Regions from separate parts of the Nocardia sp. CS682 genome, predicted to be linked through region 2. Evidence: predicted binding sites of a transcription regulator. Region 2 holds the regulator's gene; the other holds the start of a gene.
What was found. Region 2 encodes HspR, which represses chaperone genes until heat shock. Its sites were predicted from a motif close to ANNTGAGTNNNNNNNACTCANNT; they were not measured.
Positions count from the first base shown of each region.

Region 1: lon (endopeptidase La) is a predicted target of HspR. The motif match lies at 5,278-5,300, and genes of this name have one in related genera.

Region 1 is NZ_CP029710.1:4,560,461-4,568,450, forward strand. It holds gene DMB37_RS20610 (DNA polymerase IV) at 1-937, opposite strand, end outside; gene DMB37_RS20615 (DUF1707 domain-containing protein) at 1,065-1,670, shown strand; gene DMB37_RS20620 (TetR/AcrR family transcriptional regulator) at 1,731-2,285, shown strand; gene DMB37_RS20625 (PaaI family thioesterase) at 2,340-2,777, shown strand; gene lon (endopeptidase La) at 2,839-5,199, opposite strand; gene DMB37_RS20635 (ATP/GTP-binding protein) at 5,494-6,711, shown strand; gene DMB37_RS20640 (RloB family protein) at 6,708-7,304, shown strand; gene DMB37_RS20645 (dihydrofolate reductase family protein) at 7,353-7,919, opposite strand.
Region 2 is NZ_CP029710.1:4,205,610-4,213,599, reverse strand. It holds gene dnaK (molecular chaperone DnaK) at 1-1,674, shown strand, start outside; gene grpE (nucleotide exchange factor GrpE) at 1,671-2,375, shown strand; gene dnaJ (molecular chaperone DnaJ) at 2,400-3,560, shown strand; gene DMB37_RS18975 (heat shock protein transcriptional repressor HspR) at 3,560-3,964, shown strand; gene DMB37_RS18970 (globin domain-containing protein) at 4,532-5,701, shown strand; gene DMB37_RS18965 (FAD-binding oxidoreductase) at 5,809-6,588, opposite strand; gene DMB37_RS18960 (FAD-binding oxidoreductase) at 6,603-7,760, opposite strand.

The sequences.
Region 1 (7,990 bases), 350 kb from region 2:
TGCTGCGGGTGTAGAAGGTGTTGGTGCGGACGGTGACCGAGACCCGGGTGCCGACGCGGCCCGCTTCGGCCATCTCTTCGGCCACCTCGGTGGCGAGGCGGGCTACCTGCGCGCGGATTTCGGCGGGGTCGGTGAGGTCGCGGGGGAAGGTCTCGGATTTGCTGCGGCCCACCGGGACCCGGGGTTCGGTCGTGACGTCGGTGTCGCCTTTGCCGTGACCGAGGACCCAGAGGTAGGGGCCGGTGGTCGGGCCGAATTCAGCGGCGAGGCGCTGCCGGTCGGCGGCCATCAGGTCGGCGACGGTGTGGATGCCGAGGTCGGCGAGGCGGGCGGCGATCCGAGTGCCGATGCCCCACAGCGCATTGGTCGGGCGGTGTGCCATCACCTCGGTCCAGTTCGCGGCGGTGAGGCGGAAGATGCCTGCGGCCGCGCCCGGGTCGGTGGCCGGTCCGGCGGCGGACTTGCCCGTCGATTTGGCGAAGCCGGTGGCCAGTTTGGCGGTGAGCTTGTTGTCCCCGATGCCGATCGCGCAGGTCAGCTCCAATTGCTCGATGGCGCTGCGTATTTCGCGGGCGAGGGCTTCTGGGTCCGCGGTGTCGGTGGCGAGGAACGCCTCGTCCCAGCCCCACACCTCGACGCGGCCGGGAAAAGTCCGCAGCAGCGACATGACCTCCTCCGACGCCTCCTCGTAGCTGGCCATGTCCAATGGCAGGAACACGCCCTCCGGACACTTGCGCTGGGCGCTGCGCAGCGCCATCCCGGCTCGCACGCCGAACGCGCGCGCCGGATAGGACGCGCAGGTCACCACCTTGCGGGGCTCGGCGGGATCGCCGTTGCCGCCGACGATGACCGGCAGGCCGCGCAGTTCCGGGTGCCTGCGGAACTCCACCGCGGCCTGGAACTGATCGAGATCGACATGCAACAGCCACCTGGCCATATGTCCGTCTTACCCCACGGGGGTGACAGACAGCCGGACTTCCGGTCCGATCGGGCGCTGACGGCGGCGTCTGGAACGGCAGCGCGTCGTACGATTTCGGTGAGGACCACCAAAGGGGAGCACTCCGATGACCGACCCGCAGGACGAGCCCACCGCACTGCCCGAGGTTCGCGTCGGCCACGTCGACCGGGAGATCGCCGCTCGACAGCTGCAACTCGCGGTCGAGGAGGGGCGACTGGATCTACTGGAGCTGGATCGGCGACTCGTCACCGTCTACTCGGCGCGGACCACCGATGAACTGGTGGCCGTCACGGCGGATCTGCCTGCGGCCGCCACGGCCCGCGAGCCGATCGAGCTCAGTGTCGGGAGCGGGACGCGCAAGAAGGGCGGGCAGTGGATCGTGCCCGCCGAGATCACCGCCGAATGCACTTCCGGCACCATCGTCATCGACTTCAGCCAGGCCTTCTGCCCGCATCGCGAGGTGGTGCTGCACGCATCCGTCGGCTCGGGCGGCCTCAAACTGATCGTGCCGCGCGGCTGGATGGTCGACGTAGACCGCGTGCGGGCCAAGAGCGGTGATGTGCGCAGCAAGGTCACCGGTCCGGTGCGGCCCGGTGCACCCCTGTTGCGGGTGGATGGCCGCGTCGGCTCCGGCGCGCTCCTCGCGCGGTATCCGCGGCGACCCCGCCGGTCCTTCGTGGCGTGGTTGCTGAATAAGCCGCGCCCAGCCTGACTCGACCGCATTGCCGATCGGGCCATTGCGCTGTCCGAAAAACAGAACTAAATTCTGGTTATGAAGATTCGAGATCGGTTGCTGTTGGCGGCCGAGCGGCAGTTCGCGGAGCAGGGGGCGCTGGAGGCGACGCTGGCCCAGATCCGCGACGCGGCGGGCGCCAGCGTCGGCGCCCTCTATCACCACTTCCCGGACAAGGCGGACCTGTATCGGCAGGTCTGGGCGAACGCGCTCGTCGACTACCAGCAGCACTTCTGGGCAGCGGTCGGCGACAGCGCCGATGCCAGGGAGGGGATCACGGCGGGGGTACGGGAACACCTGCGCTGGGTGGCCGAGAACCAGTACCGGGCAAAGGTTCTCACCTCCGCCCGGCCGCCGGGGGTACGGGAGAGTGACAGCAATCGCGAGTTCCTGCGCAATGTCGTGCGCTGGTGGCGCACGCACGCCGGGTACGGCGCGGTGCGCGATCTGTCGTTCGATCTGGTGTACGCGCTGTGGTTAGGCCCGGCGCAGGAGTACAGCAGGCAGTGGCTCGGCGGCGACATGCGCGCCGCGCCGACCGACGTCGCGGACGACCTCGCGGACGCGGCGTGGCTCGCATTGCGCGCAGCTTGAAACTGCGTCGCCCCAACGACTATCGCGCCTCGGCGCGTGAACGAAGGACAGCTGATGACCGCGACCATAGATATCGACCTCGCCAAGAAGGTCCTCGCCGCACAACCCTTCGCCGAGCTGGTCGGCACCGAGATCGCCGAATTCGGTGACGGCACAGTCACTCTGGTGATCCCCATCCGCCCCGAACTCGGCCAGCAGTTCGGCTTCGTGCACGGCGGCGTGCTGTCCTACGCGGCCGACAACGCGCTCACCTTCGCCGCGGGCACCGCCCTCGGCCCGAACGTGCTGACCGGCGGTTTCACCATCACCTACCTGCGCCCCGCCGCGGGCCAGCGACTACGCGCCGTCGCCACCGTCACCGGCGCCACCCGCCGCCAAGCCGTGGTCCGCTGCGAGATCTACGCCGAGGACGCCGGCACCGAACCGGTGCTGTGCGCGGTGGCGCAGGGCACCGCCCGGTCGGTCGAACGCGAATTGGCAAGTCGCACCTGACAACCCGCCACGCACACAGAAAAGGCCGGGCACCTCAGGTGCCCGGCCCATCCTCCTCCCGTCAGGCGGTGGCCGCGAAGGCCCGTCCGTCCAGGGCCGGTTCGGCGACCGGCTCGATGGCGTAGGCCAGGATGTCGGCAACGTCACCGACGGGGCGGACATCCAGTGCGGCAAGCACTTCGGCCGGGACGTCGTCCAGGTCCGGCTCGTTGCGAGCCGGGATGAACACCGTCTTCAGGCCGGCCCGCTGCGCGGCGAGCAGCTTCTGCTTGACGCCGCCGATCGGCAGCACCCGTCCGTTCAGCGTGACCTCACCGGTCATGCCGACATCGGCGCGCACCTGCCTGCCCAGGGCCAGCGACACCAGGGCGGTGACCATGGTGACGCCCGCCGACGGTCCGTCCTTGGGCACCGCGCCCGCCGGGAAGTGCACGTGGATATTGCGATCCAGCACCGACGGCTCGATGCCGATCTCTTCCAGGTGCGAGCGCACGTAGGTCAGCGCGATCTGCGCGGACTCCTTCATCACGTCGCCGAGCTGGCCGGTCAGGGTCAGCGAACGCTCGCCCTCCGCGGCGTTGGCCTCGATGTAGAGGACGTCGCCGCCGAGACCGGTGACCGCGAGCCCGGTCGCCACACCCGGCACCGCAGTGCGTTCCACCGAGTCGGGGGTGAAGCGCGGACGGCCCAGGTACTCCTTCAGATCGCCGAGGTCGATCGTCAGCGCCTGCTTCGCCGCGCTCTCGGACTGCACCGGCGCGTCGTAACCCAGCTCGGCGTCGTAGCCGAGATCCGCTGTGCCCGAGTCGGTCCCGCCCTCGGACAGGCGAGTCGCGGCCTTGCGCAACGCCTTGGCGATCAACCGCTCCATCTGCCGCACTCCGGCTTCCCGGGTGTAGTTGGCGGCGATCTCGCGCAGCGCCGCGTCGGTGACGGTCACCTCGTCGGTGGTCAGCGCGTTGCGTTCCAGCTGCCTCGGCACCAGGAAGTCGCGGGCGATGTCGACCTTGTCGTCCTCGGTGTAGCCGTCCACGGTGATCAGCTCCATCCGGTCCAGCAGCGGGCCGGGGATGGTCTCCATGACATTGGCGGTGGCGATGAACAGCACGTCGGAAAGGTCGAGATCCAGGTCGAGGTAGTGGTCGCGGAACGTGTGGTTCTGCGCCGGATCCAGCACCTCGAGCAGCGCGGCCGCCGGGTCACCCCGGAAGTCCGAGCCCACCTTGTCGATCTCGTCCAGCAGGACAACGGGATTCATCGAACCCGCCTCCTTGATGGCGCGGACGATCCGGCCGGGCAGCGCGCCGACATAGGTACGCCGGTGGCCACGGATCTCGGCCTCGTCGCGCACGCCGCCGAGGGCGACCCGGACGAACTTGCGGCCCATCGCGCGAGCCACGGATTCACCGAGCGAGGTCTTGCCGACACCGGGCGGACCGACCAGCGCGAGCACCGCGCCGGAGCCGCGTCCGCCGACCACCTCCAGTCCACGCGCGGCCCGGCGGGAACGCACCGCCAGGTACTCGACCATGCGGTCCTTGACCTCGTCCAGGCCGTGGTGATCGGCGTCCAGCACCGCGCGGGCGGCCGAGACGTCGGTGCTGTCGGTGGTGCGCACCGTCCACGGCAGCTCCAGCACCGTGTCGAGCCAGGTCCGGATCCAGCCGGATTCCGGGCTCTGATCGCTGGCGCGTTCCAGCCTGCCGACCTCGCGCAACGCCTCGGCGCGCACATTGTCCGGCAGGTCGGCCTGCTCGACCCTGGTGCGGTAGTCGTCGGCGCCGTCCGGCTCGTCCTCGCCGAGTTCCTTGCGGATCGCGTTGAGCTGCTGGCGCAGCAGGAACTCGCGCTGGCTCTTCTCCAGCCCCTCGCGGACGTCGTCGCTGATCTTCTCGGTGACCTCGGCCTCGGCGATGTGGTCCTTGGTCCACTCGATCAACGTCTTCAAACGCTGGGTGACATCCGGGGTTTCCAGCAGTTCACGCTTCTGCTCGTCGGTCAGGTACGGCGCGTAACCCGCGGTGTCGGCGATCGCCGACGGGTCGCTGAGCTGATTGACCGCGTCGATGATCTGCCAGGCCTCGCGGCGCTGCAGCACCGAGACGACCAGCTTCTTGTACTCGGCGGCCAGCTCTTTCGTCCGGCCGTCCGGGGTGGGAACCTCGACCGGCTCCGCCTCGACCCACAGCGCGGCACCCGGCCCGGTCACCCCGTGCCCGATCTTGGCCCGCCGTTCGGCCTTCAGTACGGCCGCCGGCGCGCCGCCGCGCATCCGGCCGACCTGTTCGATGGTGGCGACCACGCCATAGGTGGCGTAGCCCTCGGCCAGCCGCGGCGCGAGCAGCACGGCATCGGTCTTCGCGGCGCGCGCGGCGTCGATGGCGGCCTGCGCCGATTCGTCCAGTTCGATGGGCACGACCATGCCCGGCAGCACGATCGGATCGGTCAGGAACAGCACCGGCAGGTTCTGTGGTGTAGTCACGTGTTCGACCCTTCCAAAAGTTGAGCGATACCAACTCAACCCCACCCCCACCCACTTTGTTCCGAACTTCCCCGACGTTCGCTGTGGGCGAAGAAGTGCTGCAACAGAGGCCGGGAGACGTGAGATCCTGAAGATACATGGCCTCGAAGAGGTCGAGATTCTCTTGATTACAAGCCCTATGATGCAGGTAAACTGCACAGAAGGGCACAAAGCCTCGCGGAAGGCGGTCTTACGGTGCTACGCAGCTTTCGATTCGCAAACCACAAGTCGTTCGCTGACGAGCAGGAACTGTTGCTGATACCGGCAACTGGCGATGCCGTCAATGCGGCACTGCCAGTGGCCGCCGTCTACGGCGCGAATGCTTCCGGCAAGAGCAATCTGCTCGACGCGCTGTCGTTCATGGGGAGCACGGTCACCGGCTCGTCGTCCAGTCGGCGGCGCGACAGCGACCCGCTGCGGATGCCTTTTCGACTGGATTCGGCACGCGGTAGCGCGCCATCACTGTTTGTCGTCGAGTTCATTGCGGACGAAATCCGCTACACGTACGGCTTCAGCATCAGTGACGAACGCGTCCTCGAAGAGTGGCTGTACAGCTATCCGGCGAAGCGTAAGCGAGTCCTTTTCGAACGGGAGGACGACCGCTTCTCGATCGGTTCGACACTCGCCGAGATCAAGTCGGAACTCGTGGTATTGCAACGTCTGACCCGCCCCGACACCCTGTTCTTGACGCGGATCCTGGAAGCAAACTTCAGCGGACCCATCGGTGATCATTTTCTTTCCATCTACTGGTGGTTTTACGCGATCCTCAATACGCCGGACCATGACGGAACACGCGTCGTGGAAGCCGACGGCATCGAACGTCTGCTCGCGGAAGACTCCCCGTCACGTGCCCGGGTGTTGGAACTGATCCGTGCGGCAGACGTCGGGATCTCAGATGTCCGCGTCGATGTCGAGCGTCCTGACGACTACAGCGATTACGAAGTACGGCGACTGGTGTTTCGCCACGGCCGAAGCCGCACCGAGTTCAGGGCCTCCGACGAATCATCCGGTACACGTTCCTGGCTACGCATTCTCCCCGGTGCGCTGGCGGCGCTGGCAAAGGGCTACGTCCTAGTCATCGACGAGATCGACACGAGCCTGCATCCACTACTCACCGCCGAACTGGCCGCGCTGTTCCAGGATCCCGCCACGAATCCGCTCGGCGCACAGTTACTGTTCACGTCCCACGACCCAAGTCTGCTCGGTACGGCAGTACGACCCGGCGGATTGCTGCGACGCGACCAGATCTGGTTTGTCGACAAGGATGCCGACGGAGCAAGCACGCTCTACCCGTTGACAGACTTCAAACCACGGCGAGAGCACAACCTCGAACGTCGTTATTTGAACGGCGCGTATGGCGCGATACCCAGCCTTGACCCCGTCCGGTTCGCCAACGCGATCCGCAGCGCATGACACGACGCGAGAACTCATCCAAACGGCGAAAGGCCTTCCGGGAGCCGCGGACTCTGATCCTCATCGTCTCGGCAAAAAAGACCGAGCCCGCCTACTTCAGCGGCCTGAACCGGCACCTGGCCAACCCTGCGTACAAACTCACCGTGGTGGGCCGACACGAGGATCCGAGCAGACTCGTCCGGTTCGCCTCGAAATATGGTTCGGGATTCAATCACGTTTGGTGCGTAGCCGATGTGGATGAGTTCGACATCGCAGCCACAACCAAGCTGGCGCATACCAGCAATGTATCTCTCGCGGTATCCAATCCTTGCTTCGAGTACTGGCTGCTCCTGCACTTCGAACACTGTCGTGCGCCTATGAAGAGATGCGGGGAGGACGTCACACCGCGACTGCGGAAACATTTGCCCAGCTACGAAAAGCAAGACTTGGACTTCGGTGACTTCGCCGAGAAGTTGGACGACGCGTTGCGCCGTGCCAAAAGGCAATGTGCCGATTTTGGCGGCGAATACCTGACCAATCCTTCCACGGGGGTATGGGCCTTGGTCGAGCTGTTGATGCGAGCGAGCGCCCAGTCCGACAACCCCGAACGGTGATTCCATCAGGGGTCGGGCCTGGGCCGATGCTTGTGCTCGCGGCCGTGCTCAGGCGCTCTTCGGGGCGTAGTGGAGGGCGGTGATGCCGCAGTCGAAGGGGGTGGCGGCGACGGTGCGGAGGGGTTGGTAGGTGTTGGGGGCGAAGACGGGGAGGCCGGTGCCGATGGCGGTGGGGTTGACGAAGAGGTGGAGTTCGTCGATGAGTTCGGCGGCGATCAGGTTGGCGGCGAGGGTGGCGCCGCCGTAGACGATGAGGTCGCCGCCGGGCTGGGACTTGAGGTCGGTGACGGTTTTGGTGAGGTCACCGTTGGCGATGGTGGTGTTGGGCCAGGGGGATTCGGTGAGGGTGTTGGAGAAGACGATCTTGGGGGTGTTGTTCATCCAGTCGATGGTTTCCTGGTCCTCGCCGTCGGCCTCGGTACGGTTGGCCCAGACCGGGATGAAACCCTCGGCGAGGTTGCGGCCCAGGACGATGGTGTCGACCGAGGCCATCACGTTCTTGATGTAGGCGCCGACGTCGTCGGTCCAGGGGAAGGTCATCCAGTCCATCTCGCCGTTCGGGCCGCCCATGTAGCCGTCGGCGGTGGTCTGGACCTGGAGCTTGAGCTTGCGCATGAGGTGCTTCCTTTCGAGGGGCGAATCCGGTTCCGGACCCGCCGTGCTGGTGTGTCTCTACTGTGCTGGAA
Region 2 (7,990 bases):
ACCAACGTCGACCGCACCATTCGCTCGGTCAAGCGCCACATCGGCACCGACTGGACCGTCGAGATCGATGGCAAGAAGTACACCCCGCAGGAAATCAGCGCGCGCACCCTGATGAAGCTGAAGCGCGACGCGGAGGCCTACCTGGGTGAGGAGATCACCGACGCGGTCATCACCGTGCCCGCGTACTTCGAGGACGCCCAGCGGCAGGCCACCAAGGAAGCGGGCCAGATCGCCGGCCTGAACGTGCTGCGCATCGTCAACGAGCCCACCGCGGCGGCGCTGGCGTACGGCCTGGACAAGGGCGACAAGGAACAGACCATCCTGGTCTTCGACCTCGGTGGCGGCACCTTCGACGTCTCGCTGCTGGAGATCGGCGAGGGCGTCGTCGAGGTCCGCGCCACCTCCGGTGACAACCACCTCGGTGGTGACGACTGGGACGAGCGCGTGGTGACCTGGCTGGTCGACAAGTTCAAGGCCAGCGCGGGCATCGACCTCACGAAGGACAAGATGGCGCTGCAGCGGCTGCGTGAGGCCGCCGAGAAGGCGAAGATCGAGCTGAGCTCCTCGCAGAGCACCTCGATCAACCTGCCCTACATCACCGTGGACGCGGACAAGAACCCGCTGTTCCTCGACGAGCAGCTGACCCGCGCCGAGTTCCAGAAGATCACCTCGGACCTGCTCGACCGCACCCGCGCGCCGTTCCAGTCCGTGATCAAGGACGCGGGCATCAACGTCGCCGATATCGACCACGTTGTGCTCGTCGGTGGCTCCACCCGCATGCCCGCGGTGTCCGAACTGGTCAAGGAACTGACCGGCGGCCGTGAGCCGAACAAGGGCGTGAACCCGGACGAGGTCGTCGCCGTCGGCGCCGCGCTGCAGGCCGGTGTGCTCAAGGGCGAGGTCAAGGACGTCCTGCTGCTCGATGTGACCCCGCTGTCGCTGGGCATCGAGACCAAGGGTGGCGTGATGACCAAGCTCATCGAGCGCAACACCACCATCCCGACCAAGCGCTCGGAGACCTTCACCACGGCCGACGACAACCAGCCGTCGGTGCAGATCCAGGTGTTCCAGGGTGAGCGTGAGATCGCCTCGCACAACAAGCTGCTCGGCTCCTTCGAGCTGACCGGCATCCCGCCGGCCCCGCGCGGCGTGCCGCAGATCGAGGTCACCTTCGACATCGACGCCAACGGCATCGTGCACGTGACCGCGAAGGACAAGGGCACCGGCAAGGAGAACACGATCAAGATCCAGGACGGCTCCGGCCTGTCCAAGGAAGAGATCGACCGGATGGTCAAGGACGCCGAGGCGCACGCCGCCGAGGACAAGGCCCGCCGCGAGGAGGCCGAGACCCGCAACCAGGCCGAGTCGCTGGTGCACCAGACCGAGAAGTTCATCAAGGACAACGAGGACAAGGTCCCGGCCGACATCAAGACCAAGGTCGAGGCGGCCATCGCCGAGGCGAACGACGCGCTCAAGGGCACCGACATCGCCGCGGTCAAGGCGGCGGTCGAGAAGCTGGCGACCGAGTCGCAGGCGCTGGGCCAGGCGATCTACGAATCGTCGGCCAACGACGCTGCGGCTTCCAGCAACGGGTCGTCGGCGTCGAACAACGCCGAGGACGAGGTCGTGGACGCCGAGGTTGTGGACGAGCCGGTTGACACGGAGAAGAAGTGACCGACGGCAACAATTCGGAGCGACGCGACTCCGAGCAAGAGCCGATCACCTTCGTGGACAATCGCAAGATCGACCCGGAGGAGCGGAACCTGAGCGGCGACCAGTCGCAGCCGGGTGAGGTTCGGGAACCGTCGGCGGCCGAGGCTGCCGACGGCCCGGGCACCGGCAACGGCGCGGAGTCCGTCATCGATACGGAAAAGGGTGCCGAGCTGTTGGCCGATGCCATCACCAAGGAGCTCGCCGAGCGCACCGCCGATCTGCAGCGGCTGACCGCGGAGTACGCCAACTACCGGCGCCGCGTCGAACGCGACCGCAAGACCGCGATCGACACCGCCAAGGCCGCCGTGGTCACCGAATTGCTCGGTGTGCTCGACGATCTCGATCGGGCGCGGGCACACGGCGACCTGGACGCCGGACCGCTCAAGTCGGTGGCCGACAAGCTGGCCACCGCGCTGCACAAGCAGGGCCTCGAGGAATTCGGTTCGGAGGGTGAGCCTTTCGACCCGACCCTGCACGAGGCCGTGCAGCACGAGGGCTCCGGGCACGACCCGGTGATCGGCATCGTCATGCGCAAGGGCTATCGGTTCGGCGAGCGGGTGCTTCGGCACGCGCTGGTCGGGGTAACCGATGGCGAGGCCGACAACGGCGCGGCCGAAACGACAGAGGCATCGGATGCTGATGCCGGCGCGAACAAACAATAAAGACGCGAGAGGAGGAGATATCCGGTGAGTCAACGGGAGTGGATCGAAAAGGACTTCTATAAAGAGCTGGGTGTCTCCTCCACGGCCTCGCAGGACGAGATCAAGAAGGCGTACCGCAAGCTCGCGCGTGACCTGCATCCGGACGCCAATCCCGGTGATACCAAAGCCGAGGAGCGGTTCAAGACCGTCAGCGAAGCGCATGCGGTGCTGTCGGATCCGACCAAGCGCAAGGAGTACGACGAGACCCGCAAGCTGTTCGCGGGTGGCGGCTATCCACGCGGCGGCGGGTTCACTCCCGGTGCGGGCGGCGGCTTTTCGCAGGACTTCAACATCGGCGACATCTTCGGCGGCGCGAACGCCGGCGACGGTGGCCTCGGTGACCTGCTCGGCGGCCTGTTCAACCGGGGCGGCACGCGCACGACCAGTCGCCCGCGTCGCGGGGCCGATGTGGAGACCGAGACGACCCTCGGCTTCCGCGAGGCCGCGCAGGGCGTCACCGTTCCGCTGCGGATGACCAGTCCGTCGCCGTGCACCACGTGTCACGGCAGCGGCGCCAAGCCGGGTACCAGCCCGCGGGTCTGCCCGCACTGCAATGGAACCGGCATCGTCAGCCGCAACCAAGGTGCATTCGGCTTCAGCGAGCCGTGCGATGACTGCCGGGGCACCGGCTCGATCATCGACGACCCGTGCGTCGACTGCCACGGCAGCGGCATCCAGAACCGCACGCGCACCATCACGGTGCGGATTCCCCCGGGAGTCAGTGACGGACAACGGATTCGGCTGGCCGGACAGGGCGAGGCGGGCCTGCGTGGCGCGCCCTCGGGCGACCTGTTCGTCAGCGTGCACGTCAGCCAGGACAAGGTCTTCGGCCGCAACGGCGACGACCTGACCCTGGTGCTGCCGGTCAGCTACAGCGAATTGGTGTTGGGCACCACGGTTTCGGTGCCCACGCTGGAGGGGCGCGTCGGCGTCAAGGTGCCACCGGGCACCGCGGACGGCCGCATCCTCCGGGTGCGCGGTCGTGGCGTGCCCAAGCGCGGCGGCGGCGCCGGTGACCTGCTGGTCACCGTCAAGGTCGCGGTGCCGCAAAAGCTGGACGACAACGCCGCGGAGGCGCTGCGGCGCTACGCCGAGGCGGAGAAGGCCAGCGGTTTCGACCCACGGGCAGGATGGGCAGGTGCTTGATGTCCCATGATCCGAAGCAGGCGTCCGGCGGGTCGCGTGCCGAGTTCTTCATGATCTCGGTGGCGGCCCAGCTGGCGGGCATGCACGCGCAGACCTTGCGTACCTATGACCGTCTGGGACTGGTAACGCCACAACGCACTTCGGGCGGCGGGCGACGCTACTCGGCCAGGGACGTCGAGCTGCTGCGCGAGGTGCAGCGGCTGTCTCAGGACGAGGGCGTCAACCTGGCGGGCATCAAACGCATCATCGAACTCACCAACCAGGTCGAGGAATTGCAGCAGCGCGTCGCCGAGCTGTCGGCCGAGCTGGATCGGTTGCGAGCGGGCTATCGGCCCGATCTTTCGCCGCCGCAACGCAGTACCGCACTGGTGGTGTGGCAACCGCGTAACCGCCGTAATGTTTGAGCGATCGAACGCAGCGCAACAATACTGAATACGGCTGGCTAACAATCGGGCCGCTGATCTCGGAGCATCCATCGTGCTTCGAGGTCAGCGGCCCGAAGCGGTTCCGCGCGCGGTTTCTGAAGGATAGCCAAAGATAAGCCGAGATGCGGCGCGTAGCCGTGTGCTGAGCGCCCCCGCGAAAGTCCGCTTTACTTGTCATCTTTCACCGCGCGCCCCGAGGGCGTGCCGCGTGCCGCGCGTCCGGTCGAGTCGGTCGGGCACCCAGCGAAGTTGCCGTGCAGTCGCTCTGGGATGGCCGCCTGGGTGAAACTTGCAGATCGAGTCGTGCATATTCAGTGTATCCATGACCGAATTCATCCGTTTTTACGGTCTTTCAGTCCGTTTCGTGAGTGTTTTGCCCGGCGTGTCCTCGTTTCAGCGGAATTACACGCTTGTTGTTTAAACGGAGGATTCCACTCCTGGCAAACCTCGCCTACACTCCTTGGCAACGGCTGCTGACGAGTGTCCCGCAGCACCTCACTCGCCGGCACAGTTTGTGTTCGAGTGCGAAATGGGGTTGTGACACAAATGGATTCGCGGACTGTCGCTTTGATCAGAACTACGTTCAAGGCGGTTGCTGCGGAGGAAGGGGGGCCGGAGAAATTAGCGAGATCGTTCTACGCGATCCTATTCACCGACTACCCCCAAGTCCGCGATTTCTTTCCAGCAGCCATGGACGCCCAGCGAGATCGCCTTGTCAAGGCCATCGGCTATGCGTTGGACCGGCTCGAAGAGCCGAACAAGCTCCTGCCCTTCCTCGCCCAGCTCGGGCGTGACCATCGCAAATACGGTGTGCAGGCAGCGCATTACACGGCCGTCGCGGTCTCGCTGAAGACCGCGATGAAGGTGTACGCGGGCACCGAGATGTGGACCGACGAGGTCGACCGGGCCTGGGACGAAGGCCTGAAGATCATCGCCGACACCATGATCGGCGCGGCGGACAAGGAAACCACGCCACCGGTCTGGACCGGCACCGTGGTGGAGCGCCGCGAGGTGCTGCGCAACCTGACCGTGCTGCGATTACAGCTGGACCAGCCGATGTCCTACGCCGCGGGGCAATACCTGAGCGTGCAGGTCCCGTCGCGGCCGCGGATGTGGCGCTACATGTCGCCCGCGGTGCCCGCGAATGCCAACGGGGAGATCGAGTTCCACATCCGTGCCGTGCTCGGCGGCTGGGTCAGCCCCTCGATCGTCGGCCAGGCCGCCGTCGGTGACCAGTGGCTGCTCGGCTCGCCACTCGGCGGCCTCGGCATCCCACGCAACACCAAGCGCAAGATGCTGATGGTGGGCTGCGGTACCGGCATCGCGCCGCTGCGGGCCCAGCTGATGGCGATGGCGCAGCGGCGGACCAACCCGAAGGTTCACCTGTTCGTCGGCGGCCACCATCCGTGCGACCTCTACGATCTGGACACGCTGAACAGCCTGGCCGTCGCCAACCGCTGGCTCACCGTGACGCCGGTCACCGAGCACGACGAAAACCCTTGGTGGTACACCGATTCCGGCGAACTCGCGCCGGCGCACGCGGGCCTGGAGCCGCGACTGACCGGCCAGATCGGCAAGGTGGTCGCGAGCTTCGGCGCCTGGGCCGACCGGGACGTGCAGATCGTCGGCTCGCCATCGATGGTGCAGACCACCAAGTTCCGCATGATGGCCGCGGGGACGCTCGCCAAGAACATCCGCCACGACCCGCTGTTCTGACCGGCCGTCCGGGATTTCGACCCCTCCCGTTGTCCCGGACACAGTCGGAATCCGGTCGCGCCCAGTACCGCGGCCGGATTCCGGCTACGCCGCCGGCCGAAAAAGGTTCAGAGCCCTTCGAATTGGATTCGCTCCGGCGGAGTTCCGGTGGCGAGCAGCCGATCGACCGTGGCATTGACCATGGCGGGGGAGCCGCACACCAGCACCTGATGGTGGTCGAACGCGCCGTGTGAACCGACCACCTCGGCGAGGGTGCCGAAGAGCATCTCGTCCGGCGGGAAGCCGATGTCGACGCGGCTGCGCTCGTACCATTCGTCTTCCCAGCTGGGATCGTCCGGGCTCTCCACCACGGGAATGACCGTGAGCCAAGGCAATTCACCGGCCAGCAGGTACAGCATGTCCGACGCGTACAGGTCGCGCGGGGTGTGGCCGCCGAAGAAGAGGTAGGTGCGCGGCGGTTCCGGCTCGCGGGCCAGGTCCAGGATCAGCGCCCGCAGCGGCGCGAGTCCGGTGCCGCCCGCGATCATCACCACCTCCTCGCCCGCCGGGTCGGCGGCGAAGCTGCCGAGCGGAGCGCGGATCTGCCATTCGTCGCCGGGCCTCGTGTCGGCCACGATGGAGCCGCTGCACCAGCCGCCGGGCACCGTGCGCACATGGAACTCGAGCTTGCCGTCCAGCGACGGCGGCAGCGCGGGCGAGAGCCTGCGCCGCATGCTCGGCTGCTGCGGCACCGTGACCTCGACGGACTGGCCCGCGAGGAACGGGACGAACTCGCCGATCAGGCGAATCACCGCGAGATCGTGCCGGATTCGATGGTGTCCGACGACCGTCGCGGTCCACTCGGCCGGCAGGGGTGCGCCATTACCGAGCGCACTGGGGTCCCCCATGGGGGCCTCCTTCATCACACAGGGTCGGAGCTGATGATGTGCTCCGGAGTACCGACCGCGATCAACGCACGCCGGGTGTCCGCGATCATCTTCGCCGACCCGGCGATCTGGATCTGCCGGTCCGCCCACGCGCCGAAGCTCGCGACCACCGCGCCCAGGTTACCGATCAGCCGCCGGTGCATGCCGTACGGCTCTTCCTGTGGCGGATGGGGATACCACCACGGATTGGTCTTCTGTTCGCAGACCGGGACGATGGTGAGCCACGGATTGCTCTGCGAGAGCTGCCACATGTTCTCCACGTCGTAGAGATCGCAGGGGTAGCGGCCGCCGATGAAAAAGTGCACCCGCGGATTGATGCCGCGCTGACCCATCTCGATCAGCTGGGCGCGCAGCGGCGCGATCCCGGTGCCCGCGCCGATCAGCAGCACGTCGCGGCCGCTGTCGCGGTCGACGTGCAACCCGCCGAGCGGTCCGGCGATCTGCCAGCGGTCGCCCACCCTGGTCTCGTTCACGATGGCCGGGCTCACCCAGCCGCCGCGGATCTTGCGGACGTGGAACTCGATCTCGCCGTACGGATTCGCCGGGATCGCCGGGGAGAAGTAGCGCCACATCTTCGGCCGCTGCGGCACCGTGAGCGGCACGTACTGTCCGGCCTGGTAGGGGATCGGGCTCTCCGACTGCAACCGCACGATGGCCAGATCCTCCAGCACCCTGCGGTGCCCGACCACGGTGGCCTCCCAGTACGGCTGGGACTTGTCGGAGTTGGCGCCGATGGCCATGGACGCGGAGATCAGGATGGTGATGTCGCGCCAGCCCTCTTCCAAGCCGCGGTGCCAGGCCGCGCCGTTGTAGGCGCGGAACGCGGACAGCAAGGCGCGGCCCGCGGCGTCGTAGTGCGCCGCGTCGACCCCGTACTTGCGATGGTCGCGCGCCAGTTGTTCGAGGAACTTCTGCGCCCGCTCCCAATCCTCGAGATGGTCGAGCACGTACTGGATCGCCGTGGCGATCCGCTTGGCCTGCATATCCATCGCAGGGGGGAAGAGTTCCCGCAGTTGGGGGTTCTCGGCGAACAAGTGACCGTAGAACGCACTGACCAACCGTTCGGGTCCATTCGGTGCCTCGACTACCGAACGGAAGTTGGCGCGGACCAGCGCAGCCGAACGCGCATCCACGACGCGGAGCTTCCTTTCCCTCAGTTCTGCCCTGGGGACATATCCGTAACCGGCGGTCCTCCGCTGATCAGTATCCCCGAAAATGCCGTGGTCGTGTTGGTTAGTACCTGAAGACCGGGCCAAACGGTAATCGGTGGGCAAACGTGCGGTGTTGCGGGCCTGCGCTCGAGGTCACACCCGCGCCTCGCCGGCGCTCGGCTCGGGTGGGACCGCGCCCTCGATTCGCAGTG